Regions from separate parts of the Plantactinospora sp. BB1 genome, predicted to be linked through region 2. Evidence: riboswitches for the same ligand, from Rfam matches in the RefSeq annotation. Region 2 holds a riboswitch; the other holds the start of a gene.
What was found. Region 2 has a riboswitch for S-adenosylmethionine ahead of C6W10_RS08200 (aminotransferase class V-fold PLP-dependent enzyme). Riboswitches for the same ligand answer to the same signal wherever they lie in the genome.
Positions count from the first base shown of each region.

Region 1 (4,653 bases), 490 kb from region 2:
CCTTCTACGAGCAGCGGATCCCCGCCGAGGTGGTCTCCGGCCGGCACTTCGACGCCTGGTGGAAGAAGACCCGCCGGGACCGGCCCGACCTGCTCACCTTCGACCGGCAGATGCTGGTCAACGAGGGACGGGGCGGGGTCGACGCGGCCGACTACCCCGACGAGTGGCACTCGGACGGGGTGGCGCTGCCGCTGACGTACCGGTTCGAGCCGGGGACCGAGACCGACGGGGTGACGGTGGACATCCCGCTGCCGATGCTCAACCAGGTCGACGCGGAGAGCTTCGACTGGCAGGTACCGGGGCTGCGCGAGGAACTCGTGGTGGCGCTGATCCGGTCGCTGCCGAAGGCGGTACGCCGGAATTTCGTCCCGGTGCCGGACTACGCCCGGGCGGTGCTGGCCTCGATCACACCCGGCCGGGAGCCGCTGCTCGACGCGCTGACCCGGGAGCTGCGCCGGATGACCGGGGTGACCGTGCCCCGGGACGCCTGGGACCTGGCGAAGCTGCCGGCACACCTGCGCCCCACCTTCCGGGTGGTCGGCGAGGAGCGGCAGACCGTCGCCGAGGGCAAGGACCTGCCGGCGCTGCAACGGCAGCTCACCACCCAGGTACGCCGGATGGTGGCCGCCGCCGCCCCGGACGTCGAACGGTCCGGGCTGCGGGAGTGGAGCATCGGCACGCTGCCGCGCTCGATCGAGCAGGACCGGGCCGGCTACCTGGTGACCGCCTACCCGGCCCTGGTCGACGAGGGCGACAGCGTCGGGGTACGGGTCTTCGAGACCGAGGCCGAGCAGGGTCGCCAGATGTGGGCCGGTACCCGGCGACTGCTCCGGCTGACCCTCGGCTCGCCGCAGAAGTTCGTCTCCGGCCGGCTCTCCAACGAGGCGAAGCTGGCGCTGAGCCGCAACCCGCACCGCAACGTGCAGGAGCTGCTCGACGACGCCGCCGACGCGGCGGTGGACAAGTTGATCGCCGACGCCGGCGGGCCGGCCTGGGACGCCGAGGGGTTCGCCGCGCTGCGCGACCGGGTCCGGGCGGATCTGGTCGACACCACCGTCGAGGTCGTCGACCGGGTACGCCGGGTGCTCGCCGCCGCCTACGCGGTCGAGCAGCGGCTGGCCCGGACCAACGACCTGACCATGGTGGCGGCGCTGGCCGACATCCGGGCCCAGCTCTCCGGACTGGTGCACCGCGGCTTCGTCACCGAGACCGGGTACGCCCGCCTCGCCGACCTGCCCCGCTATCTGACCGCGATCGAGCGTCGCCTCGACCGGCTGCCGCAGAACCCGCAGCGGGACCGCGACCAGCAGGCCCGGATCGAGCAGGTGCAGCAAGAGTACCGGGAGATGGTCGACGCGCTGCCACCCGCCCGCCGGGGTTCCGACGCGGTACGGCAGATCCGCTGGATGATCGAGGAACTCCGGGTGAACGTCTTCGCCCAGGCGCTCGGTACGCCGTACCCGATCTCGGAACAGCGGATCTACCGGGCGATGGACGTCGCCGAGGCGGGCTGAGGCCCCGCACCGGCCGGACGCCCCGGGGCGGCGGGTGGCGAGCGACACAGCCATCCCGGCCCTGACCAGTTGGAATGTCGGTACCCGGGTTTAGTAGGCTGACCTCCGGCCATCCAGAGCGACCGAGAGACCTGGCTCGTCGACGTCGCAGCAACCCCCCACCGTGGGTGCGGGTGCTACCGCCAGGACCGATGGAGGTTCAGCAGTGCGCAGCATCCGAGCCGGGCGGGCGAGCCGGCTGCATGTCGTCTGGCACCGGTGGCGTCGACACGTCGACCTCTGCCGGACGAGCACCATGCTCTGTCGGGCCTCGGCCTGACCGCGACCGCCGGTCGGCGGCATTCCGACCATCTCGTCAGCACCCCCTGAGCGACGCCGTCGGCGTACCGCCCGTGACCTGACCGGTTCGGGTGGTTCTCCGGCACGCCGTCGCCGGATATTTCATGGAGTTTCAGCACAATGCGCATCAACCCTCTCGCCACCCGCCTCCTCTCCGGGGTCGCCGCCGTCGCGCTGCTCGGCGCGGTCGCCGCCTGCGGCGGCTCGTCGTCGGGCGACACCGCCGACAACCCGTACGACCTGCTGCAACCCGGGACCCTGCGGGTCGGCACCCTGACCGACGCGCCGCCGAACGTCTTCCTCTCCGACGGGAAGTTCACCGGCTTCGACAACGACCTGATGACCGCCGTCGCGGGCAAGCTCGGGCTCAAGGTCGAGTTCGTCGGCACCGAGTTCTCCGCGCTGCTCGCCCAGGTCAACAACCACAAGTTCGACGCCGGCTCGTCGTCGATCACCATCACCGAGGCGCGGCGCAAGACCGTCGACTTCACCAACGGGTACGACTTCGGCTACTTCGGACTCGACGTACCGGCCGGCTCGCCGATCAGGAGCTTCGCCGAGCTGAAGGGGAAGCGGGTGGTCGTGGTGCAGGGCACCGTGCAGGACGACTACGCCACCAAGGAGGGCCTGGACCCGGTCCGGGTACCCGACTACAACGGCGCGATCAACCAGCTCAGGTCGAAGACCGCCGACGCCTGGATCGCGCCCGCCGAGATCGGCGAGAAGTCCGCACAGGAGAGCGGCGGCAAGATCGTACTGGCCGAGAAGCAGCTCAGCTCGGCACCGACCGCGTTCGCGGTGGCCAAGGGCGCCGACCCGCTGCGCGAGGCGCTGAACTCCGCACTCGACCAGGTGATCGAGGACGGCACCTGGACCCGCCTCCAGGAGCAGTACTACCCCGGTCGGCCGGTACCGGAGAGCTTCAAGCCGGGCAGCGGCACGGTGACGTACCCGCCGGTCAAGGCCGGTCCGACGAGCCCGGCCGCCACCCCGGCGAGCTGACCCGGCCAGCACATCAGACAGTCGTCGGCCGGCCGCCCGGGGCGGCCGGCCGACGACTGGTGGATCCGAGACAGGTGAGGCGATGGAGACCCTGGCGACGCTCTGGGAGACGTTCTTCGACTGGGAGTCGATGCGCGAGGCGCTGCCCGAGATGCTCACGGTCGGGCTGCCCAACACACTGCTGCTGGCGCTGCTCTCCGCCATCGTGGGGACGCTGCTCGGCATGCTGCTGGCGATGGCCGGGCTGTCCCGGAGCCGCTGGCTGCGCTGGCCGGCCCGGATCTACACCGACGTGTTCCGGGGACTGCCGGCCGCCGTGACCATCCTGCTGATCGGGGTCGGGCTGGCACCGCTCGGGCTCGCCTGGTGGGGACCGAACCCCTATCCGCTGGGCATCCTGGCGCTGTCGCTGATCGCGGCGGCGTACATCGGGGAGATCTTCCGGTCCGGCATCCAGAGCGTGGAGGCCAGCCAACTGGAGGCGACCCGGGCGCTGGGACTGTCGCACGGCGCCGCCATGCGCCTGGTGATCATCCCGCAGGGCGTACGCCGGGTGCTGCCGGCCTGGGTCAACCAGCTCATCGCGCTGATCAAGGACTCCAGCCTGGTCTACTTCCTCGGCCTGGTGGCCAGCCAGCGGGAACTGTTCCGGATCGGCCAGGACTACGCGGCGAACACCGGCAACGAGTCCGCGCTGCTGCTCGCCGGGCTCTTCTACCTGGTCATCACCGTGCCGCTGACCCACCTCGTCAACTGGGTCGACCGGCGACTGCGCGACGGCCGGGCCGGCGGCCCGGAACCCGACGAGGAGGACCCGGTGGCGCTGGCCGGCGAGACCGCGCTACCGACGGCTGGAAGGGGAACCCAGCATGCCTGAGTCTGTCAGCCCGACGGTGTCGGCCCGGCCCGCCGAGGCGGGTCCCGGATACGAGTCGGTGAGCGTCGCGACCCGGGACGTACATCTGGCGTTCGGCCGGAACCAGGTGCTGCGCGGCATCGACCTGGAGGTCGGCCGGGGCGAGACCGCCTGCGTGATCGGCCCCTCCGGCTCCGGTAAGTCCACCCTGCTCCGGGTCGTCAACCGGCTGCTGGAGCCGGACCGCGGCGACGTACTGCTGGACGGCGTGAGCGTGCTCGACCAGGACCCGGACGCGCTGCGCCAGCGGATCGGCATGGTCTTCCAGCAGTTCAACCTCTTCCCGCACATGACGGTACTGCGCAACGTCACACTCGCCCTCCGGCAGCTCAGGAAGCTCTCCAAGGACGAGGCCACCGAGCTGGCGCTGCGCCAGCTCGACCTGGTCGGGCTACGGCACAAGGCGGACGTACGGCCCGGCCGGCTCTCCGGCGGCCAGCAGCAGCGGGTGGCCATCGCCCGGGCGCTGGCGATGTCGCCCCGGGTGATGCTCTTCGACGAGGCGACCTCGGCGCTCGACCCCGAACTGGTCAAGGGCGTGCTCTCGCTGATGGCGGACCTGGCCGGTCAGGGCATGACGATGCTGGTCGTCACCCACGAGATGGGCTTCGCCCGGCAGGTCGCCGACCAGGTCGTCTTCCTCGACCGGGGCCGGGTGGTCGAGGCCGGCCCGCCGGCACAGATCTTCGAGGACCCGCGAAGCGCCCGGCTCGGGCAGTTCCTCTCCCAGGTCCTCTGACCCGTCCCGGGACCGTCCCGTCGGCGGGTCCGTCGGTCAGCCGTGCGGCCTGACCGGGAGCGCCGACAGGCCACGGAGCAGCAGGCTGGACCGCCAGCCGATCTCCTCCGGCGGCACCGCCAGGCGCATCCCGGGAAACCGGC
Region 1 is NZ_CP028159.1:1,442,432-1,447,084, forward strand. It holds gene hrpA (ATP-dependent RNA helicase HrpA) at 1-1,514, shown strand, start outside; SAM riboswitch class I at 1,621-1,712, shown strand; gene C6W10_RS06075 (ABC transporter substrate-binding protein) at 1,974-2,855, shown strand; gene C6W10_RS06080 (amino acid ABC transporter permease) at 2,938-3,732, shown strand; gene C6W10_RS06085 (amino acid ABC transporter ATP-binding protein) at 3,725-4,510, shown strand; gene C6W10_RS06090 (cytochrome P450) at 4,547-4,653, opposite strand, start outside.
Region 1: it holds a riboswitch for S-adenosylmethionine, as region 2 does, so the genes downstream of both, C6W10_RS06075 (ABC transporter substrate-binding protein) here and C6W10_RS08200 (aminotransferase class V-fold PLP-dependent enzyme) in region 2, are expected to answer to the same signal.

Region 2 (4,653 bases):
CCACCTCCAGGCCGAGGACGTACTCGGTCGTCACGCCGTACTTGACGCAGCACATCCCGCCCGCGTTCGTCGCCACGTTGCCGCCGATGGTGGAGGACTCCCACGAGCCGGGGTCGGGCGGATAGCGCAGGCCGTGCTTGGCGACGGCGGCGGCGAGCATGGCGTTGACCACGCCGGGCTGGACCACGGCGATCCGGTTCACCGGGTCGACCTCGCGGATCTCGTCCATCAGCACGGTGGAGAGCAGCACCGCCCCGTCGACCGCGTTGGCGGCTCCGGCGAGCCCGGTCCGGGCCCCCTGCGGCACCACCGGTACCCCGTGCGCGGCGGCCGTGCGGACCACCGCGACCACCTCCTCGGTGGTCCGGGGCCGGACCACCACCGCCGGCATGCCGGCCGCACAGAGGTCGGCCTCGTCGCGCTGGTGGCCGCGGAGCAGGTCGGGGTCGGTCAGTACGGCGGAATCGCCGAGCGCCGCCCGCAGGTCGTCGAGAAGATCCGGCATGCCTGGCAGGCTAGCCGCCCGACGAGTACGCCGACCACGGTCGTTTCCGGCCGTCGGGGAACACCCCGGACAGTCCGGTCGAGGCTCACCGGTGCCGTCCGAACGGGTTCGACCGGTTCGTCAGCGGGTAGTCCCCGCCATGCGCTCCGTCCGGGCCACCGTGGCCAAAACGCCCGTGGACCTCGATCGGGAGCGGATCGCCAACCTGGCGAAGGAGTTCCGGAACCGGTCCCGGGCCACCGCGCGGGACCGCTGGCACGCCGTACGGTTCAACCTGGTGCTGGCCCTCCAGGCGGCGCTGGCGGCCGCGCTGGCCTGGCTCGGCTCGCACGAGTTGCTGGGCAACCCGTCGCCGGTCTTCGCACCGATCTCCGCGATCGGTACCCTCGCCTCCTCGGTCGGGCAGCGGTTCCGCCGTACCGTCGAAATGATCTTCGGGATCGCGATCGGCATCGGCCTCGGCGACGCGCTGGTCTTCGCCGCCGGCACCGGGCCGTGGCAGCTCGGTCTGATCGTCTTCCTGTCGATCGTGGTCAGCATCTTCCTCGGCGGCGGCCCGGCCGTGGTCACCCAGGCGGCGGCCACCGCCGTGCTGATCGCGACCCTCGACATGCCGCACGAGGCCAACATCGAGTTCCCCCGGGTGATCGACGCGCTGATCGGCGGCTTCGCCGGGCTCGTGGTGCTCGCGCTGCTGCTGCCGCTGAACCCGTTGCGGATCGTGGACCGGGCGGCCCGGCCGGCGCTGGGCCGGCTCGCCGACGAACTCTCCGAGACCGCCGAGGCGATCAAGACCCGGGACGCGCCCCGGGCACAGGCCGCGCTGGACCGGCTCCGCCAGGTGGAGGAGCACTTCCAGGGCTTCGAGGAGGCGCTGGAGGGCGGCCGGGAAACCGCGCTGCTGGCCCCGGTGCGCTGGCGCCGCCGGGGCGCGCTGACGCAGTACGTGGAGAGTTCCGAGTACATCGAGCACGCGGTGCACAACAGCGGGACCCTGATCCGGCGGGCGGTCACCGCGCTGGAGGACGAGGAGCCGATCCCGGAGGAGATGTCGAACGCGGTCACCATGCTCGCCGAGGCGGTACGGCTGCTGCGCCGGGACCTCGGGCACGGCATACGCCCGGAGGCGGCCCGGGAGCAGGCGTTGCAGGCGATCGGCCAGGCCGGTCGGGCGTACGCCGAGGGGGTCGGGTTCTCCGGCAGCGTGGTGATCGCGCAGGTGCGTACCACCGGCAGTGACCTGCTCCGGGCCACCGGCATCCAACGCCTGGAGGCGAACCAGCTCGTACGCCGGGCGGCGGGTGGGCACGCCGGGGAGGCCGCCGCGGAGGCCGCCCGGCAGCCCGGCACCCCGCCGTCGACCGGGCGCTCCGGCGGCCCCTCGGGCGAGCGGGGCCCGGCCCGCTGACCGGAGCCGGTCCCCGCCCGGCAGCACGCCCTCGCCGGGCGCGGGCAGGTCAGCGGATCGCCGCCAGGGCGGTGAGCAGCCGGTCGACGTGCCCGGCGGTGCTGCCCAGCCCGATGCTGGCGCGCAGCGCGGTCGGCGGCAGGTCCCGTCGTCCGCTCCGGGTGGCCGCCTCGGCGAGCAGCCGCCGGGCCAACGGGTGCGCGCAGAACAGCCCGTCCCGCAGCCCGAGCTGCCAGCGCTGGGCGAGGTCGGCCGCGACCGCCGCCGAGTCCCGGCCGGCGACCACGAACGAGACGATGCCGACCCGGGGCGCGGCCGCGTCGAAGGTACGCAGTTCGACCACCTCCGGCAGGGCGGCGAGCCCGGACCGGAGCCGGGCGAGCAGGGCCTGCTCGTGCGCGTACAGCGCGGCGCGGTCCGCCTCGGCCAGGGCGGTGCAGACCCCGGCCAGCGCCACCGCGCCGAGCAGGTTGGGGGTGCCCGCCTCGTGCCGGGCGGGCCCCTCGGCCCAGCGCACGTCATGGGTGGCCGCCCCGACGCCGAGGGTCGCACCGCCACCGGCCAGGTACGGCGGGGCGGCGTCGAGCCAGTCCGCCCGTCCGGCCAGTACGCCGATCCCGAACGGCGCGTACAGCTTGTGTCCGGAAACGGCCACGTAGTCGACGGTCAGGGCGGCGATGTCCAGTTCGGCGTGCGGGGCGAGCTGGGCGGCGTCCAGCGCGATCCGGGCGCCGTGCCGGTGGGCGACCCGGGCCAGGTCGGCGACCGGCCAGCACTCGCCGGTGACGTTGCTGGCCCCGGTCACCGCGACCAGGATCGGTGCCCCGCCGCCGCTGCCCCGGCGCAGTTCCCGCAGTGCCGCGTCGACCGCCCGCACGGCGTCGCCGGCCGAGCCCGGCACCGGCAACCGGACCGTACCGGCGGGCCAGGGCAGCAGGTTGGCGTGGTGCTCGGCGGCGAAGGTCACCACCCGGGTGCCGGGCGGCAGGGCCCGGGCCAGCAGGTTGAGCGCGTCGGTGGTGTTGCGGGTGAAGACGACGTGGTCGTTCGCGCGTACCCCGAGGAAGTCGCCGACCTGCTGCCGGGCCCGCTCGTACGCCAGCGTGCTGCGCCGGGAGAGCGCTCCGGCGCCCCGGTGCACGCTGCCGTACCAGGGCAGCAGCTCGGCCACGGCGTCGGCGGCGGCCCGCGCGCACGGTGCGGTGGCGGCGTAGTCGAGGTTGACCTGTCCCGGCACCCCGAGCACCGCGAGCGGCGCCGCCGGGGCCAGGGTTGCCGGGGTCAGGGTTGCCGGGGTCGGCGTTGCCGGCGCGGCCACGCCGGTCGGCCGGGCGGGCGCGGAAACGACGGTGCTGCTCATCGGGGATACCTCCGGTGGCCAGGGACCCCGGAGCGGGTGGGAACGGGGTCCGCGCTTGCCCGGTGCGGCGTGCACCGAGCCCGGTCATCACCCGGGGCACCCCACCGCGAACCTCGACGAGGGTTGCCGGCCAGCAAGCCGGGGCTTGACGCTGGCGCTCGTGACCTGCCAGAGAGCATAACCGGCCCGGTTGTGCTCCGGCCGGGCTGTCCGGAGGAACTACGCTGATCACATGGCCGACACCCCGCCCGGTGCGGCGGCGCCCCAGCCGCCGTCGCCGACCCCGCCGTGGCCGCCCGCCCCGTCGGGGCAGTTCCCGCCCTCCGCGGGCAGCCTGCCGCAGGTGGCGGCGCCCGAGCGGCGGAGCCGGGCCCGGCTGCTGACGATGATCGGGGCGATCGCGCTGATCGTCGTCTGCGCGGTGCTGATGGCCTGGGAGCTGGTGTCGCCGGCCGGGGTCACGCCGCCGCTGATCGGGCTGGCCGCGGCGGCGCTGCCGGTGCCGGTGCTGGTCGCCTGCTTCCTCTGGCTCGACCGGTACGACCCGGAGCCGGTCAAGTATCTGGCCTTCTGCCTCGGCTGGGGTGCCGCGGTCTCCACCTTCGCCGCGCTCCGGACCAACACCTTCGCGGCCGACACGCTCCAGCTCCCGCTACCGCTGGTCGGCGTGCTGGTCGCGCCCTTCATCGAGGAGCTGACCAAGGCGCTCGGCCCGCTCCTGCTCCTGCTCTACCAGCGCCGCAAGTGGTCCGGCATCACCGACGGCATCGTCTACTGTGGCCTGTCGGCGGTCGGCTTCGCCATGGTCGAGAACATCCTCTACTTCGGCCTGCACGGCTACGCCGAGGGCGTCGACCAGTACGGCCCGGCCACCGGCGCGCAGAACGTCTTCGGGATCTTCATCCTGCGGGTCCTGATCAGCGGCTTCGCCCACCCGCTCTTCACCTCGATGACCGGCATCGGGCTCGGCATCGCCGTCCGGTCGGGCAGCCGACCGATCCGGATCCTCGCCCCGCTCGCCGGCCTGCTGCTGGCGATGATCCTGCACGGCGCCTGGAACCTGGCCGCGACCCTCACCCAGCTCTTCGCTGAGCCGCTGATCCTGCTCTACAGCTACCTCGGGCTGATGGTGCCGATCTTCCTGGGCGTGGTCGGCCTCGCCGTATGGGTCCGGAGCTGGGAGGGGCGGCTCACCCAGCGGCGGCTCCCCGACTACGTGTCGACGGGTTGGCTCACCCCACCCGAACTGGCCGCGCTCGGCACCCTCGGCCGGCGGCACGCGGCCCGCCGCTGGGCCCGCCGGATCGCCGGTGAGGAGGGCGCCAAGGCGATGCGGGCGCTCCAGATCTCCGCGACCCGGCTCGCCCTGCTCCGGGACGG
Region 2 is NZ_CP028159.1:1,932,567-1,937,219, forward strand. It holds gene C6W10_RS08190 (FAD-binding oxidoreductase) at 1-505, opposite strand, end outside; gene C6W10_RS08195 (aromatic acid exporter family protein) at 681-1,913, shown strand; gene C6W10_RS08200 (aminotransferase class V-fold PLP-dependent enzyme) at 1,963-3,273, opposite strand; SAM riboswitch class IV at 3,320-3,439, opposite strand; gene C6W10_RS08205 (PrsW family intramembrane metalloprotease) at 3,506-4,653, shown strand, end outside.